DNA from 2 places in the Staphylococcus sp. 510 genome. Region 1 is predicted to be linked to the other one. Evidence: riboswitches for the same ligand, from Rfam matches in the RefSeq annotation. Region 1 holds a riboswitch; the other holds the start of a gene.

Region 1 (8,383 bases):
TTATATCAGTTATATCCTATTTTCGCGAAGTCCTTGTTTTAGAAAAGTTTAAATTATTTATGACTTTTTTTGGGGATTTGCTTTGATTTGAATAAAATCTAATAAAAAAACTGTAAGTAATGCGTTAACATTACTTACAGTTAATTTGATTGTCGAATAGTACCTATGGAATCACTAATGTTTGTCCATTATGGATATTATTACCATTTAATCCATTAGCTTTTCTGATTTTTTCAACATTAGCAGGTGAACCACTGCCGTAATATTGAATGGCAATTCTGTATAGGTTTTCTTTACCGTTTACGGTATGTGTTTGCTTACCTTGTTGGTTACTATTGCTGTTTTGGCTATTACTGCCTTGTTGGCCATTTTGTTGTGAGTTTTGACCTTGACCATTTTGGCTATTTGAGCCATTTTGACTTTGGCTATTAGATGCTTGTGAGTTAGCACCATTAGTATTATCACTAGCACTATTTTTATCTGAATTTGATGCGTCAGATGAATCAGATTCATCACTAGTTGTTGCTTTATCTTTATCAGAGTCTTTTGATTTATCTTTATCTTTTGAACTGTCTTTATCTTTTGAGCTGTCTTTATCTTTTGAACTGTTTTTATCTTTGCTAGTATCGTTGTTTTTCTTGCCATCTTTACTATCTTCATTAGCTATTTTGTTATCATCATTACCACTATTACTATGATTATTTAAGGCCATACCTGCGAAAATAGCGATTGCACCTAAAATTAATACTGCAGCTATAATTGGTAAGATGATTTTCATAAAGCCGCCTTTTTTCTTACCATCATGATTGTCTCGATGATTATTATTATCATCATGTTGGTTAGCTTCTTTTTTATCATGATGGTGTTTAGCACCCGCAGCACCAGCAACACCTGCAGCGCCTGCACCTACTGCAGCAGCTTTCTTACCTTTATTAGACTTATGCTTATCTTTATTATCATGCTTGTCATGGTCATCATGTTTGTGGTCATCTTTGATATCTTTATCGTTATGATGGCTCTCTTTTTTATCATGATGATTTTTCGCTAAACCAGCGGCGCCTGCAGCACCAGCAACGCCTGCACCAGCTGCGGCAGCTTTTTTACCTTTACCAGATTTCTCATCATCTGATTGATGTTTATCTTTCACATCTTTGTCGTTATGTTTATCATCACGATGATTTTGATTACGGTCATTCTTCAATTCATTGTCGTCAGTATGATCGTCTTTCTTATCATGATGATGTTTTGCTAAACCAGCAGCACCTGCAGCACCAGCAACACCTGCACCAGTTGCAGCAGCTTTTTTACCTTTTCCTGAATCGTGGTGTTCTTCATCATGATGACCTTTTTTAAGTTCGTCTTGGCGATCTTTAGATGAATCTTGACGATGTTCATCTTTAGTAAAGTCATCATGACGGTCGCGATCTTTTTGATGGTCACTTACACGATTCTCTTGCCGATGATTGTCATCCTGCTTATGATCACTTGTCATTTTTTTACCGACTGCAGCTCCACCTACAGCAGCGCCACCTGCTAGAGCAGCATCTTTACCGTGTCCGTCTTTCTTGTCATGACGATCATCATGTTGCAAATCGTCACTTTTACGACTACGATTTAATGGTTCATCTTGTTTAAAATCTTGTTCAGACTCACGAGTCGAATGATCTTCAGGACGATGATCTTGTTTGTGATCTTTATTTACATCATTGTGATTGGATGCATCATAATTTTTGTTATCTCCATTATGTAATGATGTATCATCATGTCTATCATCTAATGAACCATCTTGGCTAGCTTTTGTACGCGAATCTGCCTGACGGTTATTATTTGTCGCTATATCTCGTCGACGTTTTCTTCTCTGTGCATTTCTTGGTGGGAATTGTTGATTTGATTTGTCTTCAGTTCTGTCTACTGCATTATCTTCTTGTTCTTCATGTGAAGATGTCTGCTCATTATGATCTTCTGGGTCTATCGCTTGACGATTTTTTTCAAAATCATCTTTGAAGTTATTATTAGACACAATCATCATCCTCTCTGTTTAATTTTATAATGATACATAAACTATACCCATAAATTAAATGATTATGTATAGTAATCAAGAATTTTTAGGTATTAAGATTTTTGTTCATAAGTTAATTATAGCTTGAATAAAGAGTTAAGCAAAATAAAATCTATAGTTCAAATAAATTTTGAAGTTTTTCACTATATGAAAGCTTACGTTTAACTTTCTTACGATTAATGACTTTCATACTTGGTAATTCAGTATCATTGTCACAACAGACATCTGGCAGTTTAGGATGTTCATTGAAAAATTCCAACAAATATTTACGGCGACATTGGTCAAGTTGTGTGTAGCCTAACATACGACTATAACCTAACTTTTTGCGTCGAAATGATTGATCAAATATACGTTGCATTTGATTAATTGTATATTGATTATAAAGTATTGTTAAAATGGATTCTTTTTCAGGAGGAATAAATTGTCCTAATTCAAATGAATGAATATCTTCAGATGTAATTCTATCGGCAAATAATATGGTTTCTAAAATATAAGCGTCGTCGGGTTGGAATAAACTAATAGCTTGGCTTGCTTCTCCGTCTCTCCCCGCTCTACCAATCTCTTGTAGATAATTAGAAGGACTTGATGACAAATGAAAATGAATCACTGTGCGTATGTCTTTTTTATTTATGCCCATACCAAATGCACTTGTTGCAACTATGATTGGAATATCATTGTTTAAAAATTGTTGTTGTACTGTCTGTCTTTCTTGATAACTCAAATCACCATGATATATCCCTGTTAAAAAACCTGAGTCATAAATAAGTTGCGCTAATGTTAAACATAATTTTTTTGAAGATACATATATAATAGTGGGCCCAGTTTCATTAAGTTGTGGTAACAACCAATCTATTTTTTCTTCGTAAGAGCCAAAGTTAAGATGTTTCAATGAAATATTTATACGATTCATACTTGTTTTAATGGTATTGAAAGTAACATTAAGCATTTCATTTAAATCGCTTTCTAAATGTGGTGGTGCCGTAGCTGTTAATGCTAGAATTGTAGCTGATTTAAAGGACGTAGTTATTTTTCCAATTAAAGCATAATGTGGTCTGAAATCATAGCCCCATTCAGACAAACAATGTGCTTCATCAAGAACTATTAAACCAAAATCTATATTGGCAATAAGTTTAAAGTTTTGAGGTTGTAATATAAATTCCGGACTTAAATAGATAAATTTACTCTGACGAATGTTACTTAGGTTTTGTCGTTTTTCCGTATTGTCCATACCTGAATGAATACAACAAACCGCGTGTTCACCATTTAATTTCATTTGCATGACCTGATCGTCCATGAGAGAAATTAATGGTGAAATAACAAGTGTTGGCTTTTCTAATATATAAGTAGGTAATTGATAACAAAGGCTTTTGCCACTACCCGTTGGTAAAATACCTAGCGTATGCTTTTGGTCTAATACACTGGAAATGATGTCCTCTTGGCCAGGTTTGAAGGAATCAAATCCAAACCAATCTTTAAGTTTCTGTTGAAGCAACTAAGTCTCCCCTTTCAATACCAACAATCATCAATTTAATTTGAAAATAAGTTAATGTATCAAATTGCTGCTTATACTCACGTAATTTTATTCCAATATGACTTTTATAATAATCGATAAAGGGTTGAATGCTTTTGATGTCTAAATATGTATCATAATCATTGATATAACCTTTGATAAATAACTCTAAAAGATGATCTTCAATCGTATTTAATTTAACATTTTGAATTGTTGAGATGTCGTGTATTGAGTGTCCTTGTCCTAATTGATGTAAGGTTAATTTCGTTTTATTGAGCAATGTTGGTCGTATAATCGTTTGATTTAATATAGGGTGCTTTTGCATATCTTCAATTTCAAACATGACATCGACCAATTGGTTCATTTCTATTTCAAATAATTCTTGTTGAGACTTCGATTCTATTAAACTGACTTGTTGTCTAGTATACATCGCCTCATCATAGCCTTGTAAATAATAGTGTAAATACACATGTTCATGTTTGCTAGCGATGTCTTCAAATAATTGTTCTAATTCTGTGATGAATTTTGATTCTAAATCATTAACTTTAATGTGTTGATAAATATGTTTAACACGTTGTTGAATATATGTTTGTTGCGTTAAAGGAACGAATCTAAAATCGTTGCGTATGCTTTGTGATACCGTTTGAATGAGCAATTGGATACAGTTGAATGTATTAATAAGACTATCATATGTACATCTTGGATGCGTTTTGATATTTACTTTTGGTTCCTCATCATTCAATTCATTTAAATATCGCTCAAAAGACGGATATTTTAATCTCGGTAAACTATGATATAATGACAAAAGTTGTTGACTACTTGCGTCAAAAAAAGTTTGATGGGATTTTTTTCCTGTTAAAATATTATAAATACTTTTATTTGTTTTGTAGTTGAATGCGTGTTGATACGCATGATTGATAATTTGATACAAGATAAACCCTCACTCTATAAAACGAATATATTGAAAATGATACTATCGATGTCTACAATAGTAGTATTGTTATTACTAGTGTAGCATTTTTTTCAAAGGAGGCGAATGAAATTGGCTAAATATACAATCGTTGATATGGATACTTGTATAGCATGCGGTGCATGTGGTGCAGCAGCTCCAGATATCTATGATTATGACGACGAAGGTATTGCTTTCGTAATCCTTGATGATAACCAAGGTACTGCAGAGGTGTCAGAAGAGTTATATGAAGATATGGAAGATGCACTAGAAGGTTGTCCAACAGATTCAATCAAAATTGAAGACGAACCATTTGATGGTGACGCACTTAAATTTGAATAATATATTATATTAAAAGCGCCCTTGCACATCATGTGTAAGGGCGCTAGTTATTTATATGTGAATGTTATTTTTAATTCTATTGAATATAAAGTAAAAGATGATTGAAATGACAATACCTTTAATAATATTAAAAGGTATGATACCTGAAACAATAATTACTTTAAGATTATGAACAATGTCACCTAAGTTAAATATCATACCGTAGAGTGGTAACAGTATAAAATAATTTAAAATACTTAATACGACGGTCATGACAACTGTACCTAAAACAAGACCTGTTAATAATGACTTTTTATTGCGTTTGTTTCTATAAATATAATATGCAGTTAATAAGAAACTGGCAATTGCTAAAAAGTTCGCTAATGGTCCTACTGGATCGCCCATATTGAAAAAGAAATTGAGTAAATTCTTAATAAAAGCTACTATTAGCCCTGCAATTGGTCCTAATAAAAATGTGGCAAGTAATGTAGGTACATCACTAAAGTCCAACGTTAAGTATGGTGGTAAAAATGGCAATGGGAATTTAATAAAGGTAAGTACGAAAGCCACTGCACTTAGCATACTTATAAAGATTAGACGTCTATTTTGATTGTGTTGCATATATTATTTTCTCCTTCCATTCATCTTGCTAGAAAAGGAGGAAATTTGCACAACAAAAAAACCTCCATCTTCTCCCATCCAGACTATACTGTCGGCTTCAGAGTTTCACTGAATCAGGTAAAATGAGACATTTTACGTCGCAGGCTTAATTTACTGCCGGTTGGGAATTACACCCGACCCCGAAGATGAATTAACTATATTTTTAATTTAAATATATCATACATGATAACTCTGTTATGTACAATGAGTTTGCTCCGATATATTTATATAGATATAAGTTGTCATAAAAATAATCAAGTTGTTTAACAATCTATAGATTTCATAATAAATAAAAAACCTGTTAGAGCCATTATTTGACTCTAACAGGTTTTAAAATGTTTATTTTGGTAATTTAATGATAAAGGTTGTTCCTTTACCCACTTGACTTTCTACTTCAATCGTACCGCCATGTTCTTCTATAATCATTTTACAGATGAATAAGCCTAATCCAGTACCTTGTTTACCCCTTTTTCTTGACGCATCTACTTTATAGAAACGATCGAAGACTTGTTGTAAATGTTCAGGAGCAATTCCAGTACCAGTATCAGCGATGCTTAAAATATGAGATCTATCATCTTCATCAGTTTTTACCGAAATGGTATCTCCAGGTTGTGTATATCTTGATGCGTTATCGATTAAATTGGTTAATACTTGATCCATTCTATCCATATCGTAGTCCCATAGTTGTTGATTGCTTACTTCAAACTGCATATTAAGTTCTAAATCAGTCGCTTGTTGACGATATTTTATTCGCATTTTGTTGAGCAGATCAGCGATTGGTTGTGACTCTTTCTCAACAGATAATCCTTCAGCATCCATACGTGCTACGTTTAATAATTCATTAACTAAGCGGTTCAGACGTTTAGATTCATCTAAGACAATTGCTAGTGATTCATGTATCTCATCTGGTTCAGTTACAACACCATCTACAATAGATTCTGTATAGCCTTGTAATAAGGCAATCGGTGTTCGTAATTCATGAGATACATTTGCGATGAAGTCTTTTTTCATTTGATCAAGGTTATGTTCATTTGTCATATCACGTATAATAGCAACAATACCGCTTCTGCCATCGTTTTGAATACGGTCAATATAACTCATGATAATCACATAATACCTTGTGTTTGCTTCAATTTCTTGGAATTGCGTTTCTTTAGTATTGAAAGTTTGTTCAATTTGTTTTTCTATTAATTCAACAGCATTGTCATCTAATGTATGGAATACTTGGTCTGCCATTTTATTTGATAAAATAATATCCTTTTGTTCATTAATACCAATAACACCTTCAACCATCGAATTAATTAAGCTATCACGTATATTTTTGGATGTGGATAGTGCTTCTACATGTTCTTGAATTTCAAAGCTCATATTATTAAATGCACGTGATAATTCTCCAATTTCATCTTTTGTTGATACTGACGTGATATGTGAATAATCACCTTGTGATACCTTTTGTGCTTGATTTCTTAACTCTCTTAAAGGTTTAGTAATTCTAGATGATAAGAAAAATGCAAAGATGGTACTAACTGCTAAAAATATAATTGCGGTAATTAAGATAATAATTGTTATCGCATTATTGGTATCTTCAATAGATTTTAAATCTTTAAAAATAAAGACGCCGCTATATTCTGTATGACTTCCTGGCTCGGCTTTCATTGGATAACCCACTAATATATACGGATGTGAATTCCCCTGTTCTTTAATCATGACATTACGTGTCATTGACTCACCATGTTTGAAAACACGGTTAAAATCTTTATTATTTTTAATTTCTTTGAGCATAGCTTGTTTATCTGTTGAAATGGTTTGTTGATATGCGGTAGATGTATTTTTCATGATAATTAATCCACCGGGATTATCAATCAATGTTCGGCTATTTTTGATGGCTAAGTTTTGATTTGTAGAGTTTTCTACCAATTTACTTATGCGTTTGGCGTCTTCTTTAATGGAATCTTCCGCTTCTTGTGTATAGTAATATTGAATAAAGGTAATTAAGGCAGCACTTAATAAAATTAAAACTGTCGTTACTATAAAAATTATAGTTAACCACAGTTTTATTACTACACTATTTAGCCGGTTCATCGTTTGTATTAACCTCAAATTTATAACCGACGCCCCAAACAGTTTGTATCATGTGAGCTGCATCACTCGATACTTTATTGAGTTTCTCTCTTAATCTTTTTACGTGCGTATCCACCGTACGTAAATCGCCATAAAATTCATAATGCCAAACTTCTTTTAATAATTGTTCACGATCAAATACTTTATTAGGCGTTTTAGCTAAATAAATTAATAGTTCATATTCTTTTGGTGTTAAATTAACCTGTTCATTATCAGCTAATACTCTATGTGCATCATTATCTATCACTAAGTGATTGAATTCAATTACGTCTCTTGCATGAGGTTCACTTTGTTCAGGTGTTGTTGTTTGCGTTCTTCTTAATAATGCTTTGACTCTTAAAACGACTTCTCTTGGAGAGAATGGTTTAACGATATAGTCATCGGCACCTGATTCAAACCCTTCGACACGATTCGTCTCTTCGCCTTTTGCAGTGAGCATAATAATAGGTGTATCTTTATGCTCTCTTAATTGAGTGGCTACTTCGATACCGTCCATTTCTGGCAACATTAAGTCTAAAAGAATGCACGCATAGTCATTTTCCATAGCAAGTTGATAAGCTTCTTTACCATCTCTTGCTTCATGTGTTTCAAAAGATTCTCTTTCTAGGTATAGTTTAAGTAATCTTCTGATTCTGTCTTCGTCATCAACGATAAGTATTTCATTCGTCATAATACTAAATTACCTCCTACACATGCTGTTCATTTCATTAGTTATTATAGCATATGAAATAGTCATTAAGTTAGTGTTAAAGAAATCTTTGTG
Region 2 (8,383 bases), on a different contig from region 1:
GATATGAAAACGGAAGGTAAATACTTCAAATTATATGTTTATAAAGATGATAAAGACCATTTGAAGAAATAATTAATGTTAAAAAATGCCTGCAACGGTAATAACGGTTGCAGGCATTTTTGTATTCATCATTATTATTATTCAGCTTTATTATGACGTGTTATCCATAAAAACATTATAATAGTGAGTGCTATGATTTTCGAAACTAATTTCATTTCATCACCTCAAAGAAAGATTTTATCACAAATTTTAAAGGATTAAATTGTTCAAGATTAGGATATATATGAGTAAATATGAAAATATAATTTTTGATAATGAGCGAACTTAAAAATGACTACACTTATAAAGTTCATCACGGAAATAGATTGTAGAAAGAGGATGATTTAATCATGCGAGTAGCTATAATAGGAATGGGCACAGCAGGTGTGAGTGTTTTACGTCAACTAGTCAAACACGACCATTTTGAAAAATTAAAAGTAGATGTGTATGATGACCGCAATAATATGGGACAGGGTGTTCCATTTCAAAATGATAGTAGTGAATTACTCATTAATATGCCATCTAAAAAGATGAGCTTAAATTTAGATGATGATGAAGAGTTTTGGAAATGGTATCAACATCAACAAGTATTTGATTTCGATAATCCTACTTACTTACCACGTTTTGTATTTGGACATTATATGAAATCATACTTATCCAAATTCGATGAGCAATATGAAAATATTACTATTATCAATCATAAAGTACACGAGATTTTTACAACATCGAAAGTGGATGAAACGAATTTAAAATATTATGTATGTACCTCAGATGATATGAAAGAATGGCGAGAATACGATTACTTATTCTTAACATTTGGTACATTTGCCTATCACGATCCATATCATTTAAAAGGTATAAAAGGGTTTAAACCGACACCTTATCCTACATACAATTCATTAGATGATGTAAATGAAGATGATAGAATTGCCATTCTTGGAACTGGTCTCGCTAGTCTAGATGTCATTCGATATGTGACTGCACATCACCCTAGATTACCTATTTTAATGACAAGTCGATCAGCCAATTTACCAAGTGTAAGAGGTCAAATGGTAGATATAGAATTTACACATTTAACAAAACAAAAATTTAATGATTTACAGGCACAAAATTATGGGAATGTACCTTTAGATGTTGCAGTAGATTTATTTTTAAAAGAATGTAGCGACTACGGTATAGATTTTGAAAAACTTATCAATAGAAGAACTGGTAATCATATTAATGATTTAAAATTTGATTTAGAACATGAAATGGAAATGGGAATATTCCAAAGTATAATTGAATATTTAAAGGAAAATTTAAATTGGATATGGAATAGCTTTAGCTTTGAAGATCAACAACAATTCCAAAAGAAATATACTAAAATAATTCAACTTAATTCTAATCCAATGCCTCCTAGAACTGCGAAATTACTTATTGAATTATTAGAACAAGAGGCATTGATTATCCGTAAAAATTTAAAAAATGTTTATCATGAGGACGGATTATTCCATTTACAATATGAAAATGAGAATGACATTGAAGATTTTAATGTAGTCATTAATGCAACTGGATCTAAAAATCATTTATCTGAGTTAGATGAAGATGACCAATTAATTCTTAATTTAGAAAATAGGCAAATTGTACAATCACATCCTTTAGGCGGTATACAAATTATTCCTGAAACGAACCAAGTTATTAGTCCGAGGTTTGGTACTTTAACTAATGTGATAGCGATTGGACAAATGACAAATGGCGTCAATAAACTTAGAAACGGTGTTAAAATGATTGTTAACCAAGTGGCTAATGCGGTGGATAGATTATATGACACGCAACAAGACTTTGAAAATATCAAAGAAGAAAGCTAAAAGCGTTAAGTAATTATATCTAGGCGTATTTTAAATCTATATTTTATTTAAAAGATAAACAAAATCCGATGATTTAATTTAAAAGTATTACTTTAATTAAGTACAATGTATAGTAATTGTATTTTTGAAAAAGGTGTAGTATGATTTGAATTGTAGTAAATTAGACTACAATACTCAATTAACCTTTAACAATTTCATATAAAATTCTTTCGGGGCAGGGTGGAATTCCCAACCGGCAGTGATATGAGCCTGCGACCTGCTAACATTTGTTAGTGGCTGATCTAGTGAAATTCTAGAGCCGACAGTTAAAGTCTGGATGGGAGAAAGAATGACGTTTATCGACATTAACATATATTTGTATAAGTATGTGTATTAATAAGTATGTTTATATTTTTAGATATAAATATGCTTATTTGAAGATATATGATTCGCCTTATGCCTTGAAATATACAATTTCATTGGTGTAAGGCTTTTTAATTTTAGAGGTGATATTTTGAGTAAATTTATGAATTATGCTATACAACTTGCACAAATGGTTGATGGACAAACAGGTGTTAATCCTCCAGTGGGTTCAGTTGTTGTCAAAGACGGAAGAATAGTTGGTATTGGTGCACACTTACGAAAAGGTGATAAACATGCTGAAGTTCAAGCTTTAGACATGGCACAATCAGAAGCCAATGGTGCTACCATTTATGTATCATTAGAACCATGTACACACCATGGTTCAACACCACCATGTGTAGATAAAATCATTGAAGCTGGTATTCACAAAGTCATCTATGCTGTTAAAGATACTACCCTTATTTCAAAAGGCGATGACATTTTGAAAAATGCAGGCATCGAAGTTGAATTTCAATATAATGCCGTTGCAGCGCAACTTTATCAAGATTTCTTCACTGCAAAAAGAAATGGTATTCCCGAATTAACGGTTAAAGTTTCAGCTAGTTTAGATGGCAAACAAGCTACCGATGATGGCGAGAGTAAGTGGATTACTAATAAAGAAGTAAAAAAAGACGTCTATCAATTACGTCATAGTCACGATGCAGTATTGACTGGACGTAAAACAGTAGAAGCTGACGATCCATTATACACGACAAGGATAGCTGATGGGAAACATCCAATTCGAGTCATACTTAGTAAGAGTGGTAAATTAGACTTTAATCAACAACTATTCCATGATTATGCATCTCCTATTTGGATTTATACAGAAAATAAAAATTTAAAAGTAGACAATAGTAATGTAACTATTATTTATATGGAACAATGCGATATTAAATCTATTTTGAAAGATTTATATCAAAAAGGTATCGGGAAACTGTTAGTCGAAGCAGGTCCCGAAATTACTTCAGAATTTCTCCAATCTGATCACTTAGATCACCTTGTACTTTATTTTGCCCCGAAAATAATAGGTGGTTCTGGTAAGTATCAATTTTTCCAAACTGACCAGATAGTGTCTTTACCAGATACAACTCAATTTGAAATTGTTAATTCCACGTTAATTCAACAAAATATTAAATTAGTTTTGAGAAAGAAGTGATTGCAAATGTTTACAGGCATCATTGAAGAAATAGGAACGGTGCAAGAAGTTCGTAATCAAAATTCAGTTCGAACATTAGTAATTACTGCTGAAAAAATATTAGAAGATATGCATATTGGTGATTCAATTAGTGTAAATGGTGCGTGTTTAACTGTCATTGATTTCGATGACCAAACATTTTCAGTGCAAGTCATTAAAGGCACAGAAAATAAAACCTACCTCTCAGATGTACAACGCCATACGAAAGTTAATTTAGAAAGAGCAATGAGTGGTAACGGCAGGTTTGGCGGTCATTTTGTGTTAGGTCATGTTGATGATTTAGGAACAATATCTAAAATTAATGAATCTGCCAATTCAATGATTATCCAAATAAAAGCATCCAAAACACTACTTAATCAAATGGTTAAGCAAGGATCGATAACGGTAGATGGTACAAGTTTGACGATTTTCGATCTTCATTCGGATGCTTTTGATATTCATTTGATTCCTGAAACAAGACGTTCCACAATCTTATCAAGTAAAAAAGTGGGCGATAACGTACATCTAGAATCAGATGTGTTATTCAAATATGTTGAAAATATCTTAAATCAAAATCAATCAAGTTTAACAGAAGAAAAACTAAAAGCATTTGGTTTTTAGGGGAGGCAATAAACATGAAATTCGACAGTATTGAATTAGCCTTAGATGCTTTAAAACAAGGTGAAAGTATTATTGTAGTTGATGATGAAGATAGAGAAAATGAAGGAGACCTAATAGCAATAACTGAATGGATGAAAGACGATACGATTAATTTCATGGCTAAAAAAGGTCGTGGGTTAATTTGTACACCTATCAGTTCAAGCATTAGTGAACAACTAGATCTCCATCCAATGGAATCAAATAACTCAGATGTGTTTGGCACTAATTTTACTGTAAGTATCGATCATAAGAATACAACAACCGGTATCAGTGCGAACGAGAGAACACTAACTGCTAGAGCACTGATTGATGAACATGCGAAAGCTTCAGATTTTAACCGACCAGGCCATTTATTTCCTTTAATTGCTAAAGATAATGGTGTGTTAGAAAGAAATGGTCATACCGAAGCGGCAATAGATCTTGCTAAATTAACAGGTGCTAAACCAGCAGGTGTGATTTGTGAAATTATGAATGATGATGGGTCTATGGCTAAAGGTGAAGATCTCCAAGCATTCAAAGATAAACATCAATTAGTTATGATTACGATTGAAAGTTTAATAGAATATCGTCAAGTTAACGAATCACATGTAAAACTCAATGCAAAAGTAAAAATGCCAACAGACTTTGGTACATTTGATATGTATGGTTTTACAACTGATTATAGTGAAGAAGAAATCGTCGTTATAACTAAAGGTGATATTAGATCACATGAAAATGTACGAATCCATTCTGCATGCCTTACGGGTGATATTTTCCATAGCCAACGATGTGATTGTGGTGCTCAATTAGAAGCTTCGATGAATTATATAGAACAACACCGTGGAATGATTATCTATTTACCTCAAGAAGGGCGTGGCATAGGACTCATGAATAAATTACGTGCCTATGAATTAATTGAAAAAGGTTATGATACCGTTACAGCAAATTTAGCGTTAGGATTCGATGAAGATTTACGAGATTATAATATCGCTGCACAAATTCTTAAATATTTTGCTATTGAAAAGGTTAACTTATTAAGTAATAATCCGAAGAAATTTGAAGGATTAAAAGAATATGGTATTAATATCCAACAACGTATAGAAGTGATTGTACCTGAAACACAATATAATCATGACTATATGACAACCAAAAAAGAAAAAATGGGACATTTAATTTAGGAGGATAATAAAATGAATTTTGAAGGAAAATTAGTTGGTAAAGATTTAAAAGTTGCTATTGTAGTTAGTAGATTTAATGATTTTATTACTGGACGTTTGTTAGAGGGTGCTAAGGATACTTTTATTCGTCACGATGTTGACGAAAACAATATTGATGTTGCTTATGTACCTGGTGCTTTTGAAATTCCTATGGTAGCTAGAAAGTTAGCTCAAACAGGTAAATATGATGCAGTAGTTACTTTAGGATGTGTCATAAGAGGGGCTACATCTCATTATGATTATGTATGTAATGAAGTTGCAAAAGGCGTATCCAAAGCTAATGAATCTACAGATGTTCCTGTTATCTTCGGTATCTTAACTACGGAAAGTATCGAGCAAGCAGTTGAACGTGCAGGAACTAAAGCAGGTAATAAAGGTTCTGAAGCAGCAGTAAGTGCCATTGAAATGGCTAATTTAATGAAACAATTTTAAATAAAGGAAGTGGGACAGAAATAATAAAGAACCACTAATCATTTATTATGTAGTGGTTCTTACGCATTAGCTACAGCTAATGTGTACTTTAAAATAGGAATACAAGAGTGAAACTCATGCATAAGAAATACTAATTTCTAAAGAAATAGAATGACTTTACAGTCAACTACTGCCTAAATATGAATATAACTTGAAATATATTTATGTTCTAAACTGATAGACTGCCCACAAAATTAATATTTTGTGGGCAGTTTTTGATGCTAAATTTATTTACGTAAGTACTTCGTAGATAACCCTACAAGAGAAACAACACTTATACCAATAGCTGAGAAAATACCGACTTTTTTCAATGTTTCTGGTGTGGCAAATTCTTTTACTGCTAAAGATAAATTTTGTGGGCGTTCTGCTAATCTTCTCATAAAGTATGCAAACCAGTCATCTCCATAAGGAACATATACTGTGAAATGATAGCCCTCATTAGCAATAGATTGCGCTAATTCTGAACGGAAACCATATAGCATTTGGAACTCCATTTGGTCTTTTTCGATATGATTTTCTTTCATGAATTGTTTCACATGGTTAATAATATTATGATCATGCGTTGCAATTGAAGTAAAATTACGTGCATTTAATAGTCTTTTTTCAATTATTTTAATATAATTTGCGTCAATCTCTTCTTTAGTTTGGTACGCAATAGAGGCATCCTCTTTATATGCACCTTTAACGAGTCTTAAACGTAATTCAGGGTATTTATCAATCAGTTTTTCAGCATCATATAGATATGCTTGAATCACTGTTCCCACATTCTTGAATTCTCCCTTTAATCGATCTAACACTTCAATAATTTGTTGTAAGCTATCATACTTTTCGGTATCTATATTGATATGCATATTGCCATATTCATTAGCTTTAAGTAAAATCTCTCTCAAATTTTGATATGCAAGTTCTAAGTCAAACTCACTACCTAATAAACTTAATTTAACTGACATATGCGCATCAACTTGGTATTGGTTTATGGCTTCCATAATTTCTAGTATTTCTTGTTTAGCTTGTTGACTTTCTTGCTCTGTCGTCACAAATTCCCCTAAGTTATCTACGGTAACTGAAATTTTGTTTTCGTTTAAATATTCAATTGTTTCTATCAATTGTGGAATTGTGTTACCGGCTACTACTTTGTTGGCTCCAAGTCTTGGACCCACTTGTTTTGCAGCATTATTTAAATAACTATTATTAGACAAAGCTATAAATACATTTTTGAAAACTCCCATCGTACATACCTCCATAACCAAATATCATTGGTACTTTTAAAATAGTGTATCATGAAACATATTTTCAAGAAAGCGTTTACATAAAGAATTTAATAATGTTTTTAGTAAAATTACACGATTGAAGATAGGAAAATACTAAGCGTTTAAGTTAATAGATTAAAATGGCAATTAATTGTATTGTTTTGCTATAATTATGCTATTGAAGATTATTGAAAAAGGGGCAATTTAAGAATGTGGAAGTGGGAAACTGAAAATGACGCAAAAGGCGTTGTTGTCATTGCTCATAATATATTAGAACATACTGGTCGTTATGCATATGTTATTACGATGTTAAGAAGAAATGGTTATCATGTCATTATGGGTGATTTACCTGGACAGGGCCAAACTTCTAGAGCTAATAAAGGTCAAATTGAAGATTTTAATGAATATCATGAGAATATATTAGAATGGATTAAAATTGCTAACGAGTATAAGATTCCAACGTTTGTACTAGGTGTAGGTTTAGGTGGTTTAATTTTAATTAACTTATTAGAGCGAGTAGAATTACCTGTAGAAGGTTTAATGCTTATTTCACCACTATTAGAATTTAAACAATCTGGTAAAGATAGAAAGAATAAATTACTTTCTAATGTTGGTAAAGTATCTAAAGATGCTCGCTTTAAAATTGGTATCACTGCTCAAGACCTAACACGTAATGAAGAAGTAATTGAAGATACAGTAAATGATGGATTAATGTTGAAGAAAGTGACATATCATTGGTATAACCTTATTAATGAAATGATGAAAGAGACAATGGAGCATATCAAGGATATTAAGCCGTTACCAACTTTAATTATGACAGGTAGTGAAGATATCATTTCAGAAATCAATGCGACTGAAACGTTTAAAGATAAATTAGTAACGAATGAGTTATATTATAAAGTATGGAATGGTTTATATCATGAGATACATAACGAACCAGAGCGAGATCAAGTGATGCGTTATGTATTAACGTTTCTTAATAATAGCGTGAATACTATGGGATTTATTGTTGAAGAAGATGAAATAGAAGATATTTGATTTGAACCAGGTTGTTTAAACAGCCTGGTTTTCTTGTGAAAATGTAGTATAAAACGATAAAACTTTTTTATAAGGTTAGTGGAGATAAATACGTAAAAACTTTTTTAATTTATAGTTGCAATTTTAATGTAATATTGATATATTTTGTTTGGATTAAAAATATAATTTTAATATGTAATAAGGCTTTGTGTATTGAGATTGAACCATTTTGTAAAATTATATTTTTATATGTCACATTTATAGTAAAATACACAAGTCTTAACTAAGCATTTCATTTATCAAATGTTCTGTTAATATGGACAAGCAATATTGACAATTTTTCAATTA

What was found. A riboswitch is a leader RNA that binds a small molecule or an ion and turns the genes downstream of it on or off. The one in region 1 is predicted to bind FMN.
Region 2: linked by a shared signal. The riboswitch ahead of ribD (bifunctional diaminohydroxyphosphoribosylaminopyrimidine deaminase/5-amino-6-(5-phosphoribosylamino)uracil reductase RibD) and the one ahead of AC2D8K_RS00985 (ECF transporter S component) in region 1 are both predicted to bind FMN.

Annotation. Positions count from the first base shown of each region.
Region 1 covers NZ_JBXVVK010000001.1:219,170-227,552, forward strand. The annotation lists gene ebpS (elastin-binding protein EbpS) at 164-2,020, opposite strand; gene AC2D8K_RS00970 (RecQ family ATP-dependent DNA helicase) at 2,172-3,551, opposite strand; gene AC2D8K_RS00975 (helix-turn-helix domain-containing protein) at 3,532-4,500, opposite strand; gene AC2D8K_RS00980 (ferredoxin) at 4,612-4,860, shown strand; gene AC2D8K_RS00985 (ECF transporter S component) at 4,912-5,460, opposite strand; FMN riboswitch at 5,523-5,651, opposite strand; gene AC2D8K_RS00990 (ATP-binding protein) at 5,839-7,581, opposite strand; gene AC2D8K_RS00995 (response regulator transcription factor) at 7,565-8,290, opposite strand.
Region 2 covers NZ_JBXVVK010000009.1:101,185-109,567, reverse strand. The annotation lists gene sagB (peptidoglycan release complex glucosaminidase SagB) at 1-72, shown strand, start outside; gene AC2D8K_RS08515 (FAD/NAD(P)-binding protein) at 390-1,886, shown strand; FMN riboswitch at 2,088-2,218, shown strand; gene ribD (bifunctional diaminohydroxyphosphoribosylaminopyrimidine deaminase/5-amino-6-(5-phosphoribosylamino)uracil reductase RibD) at 2,380-3,423, shown strand; gene ribE (riboflavin synthase) at 3,430-4,062, shown strand; gene ribB (3,4-dihydroxy-2-butanone-4-phosphate synthase) at 4,077-5,258, shown strand; gene ribH (6,7-dimethyl-8-ribityllumazine synthase) at 5,271-5,729, shown strand; gene AC2D8K_RS08490 (proline dehydrogenase family protein) at 5,996-6,997, opposite strand; gene AC2D8K_RS08485 (alpha/beta fold hydrolase) at 7,229-8,056, shown strand.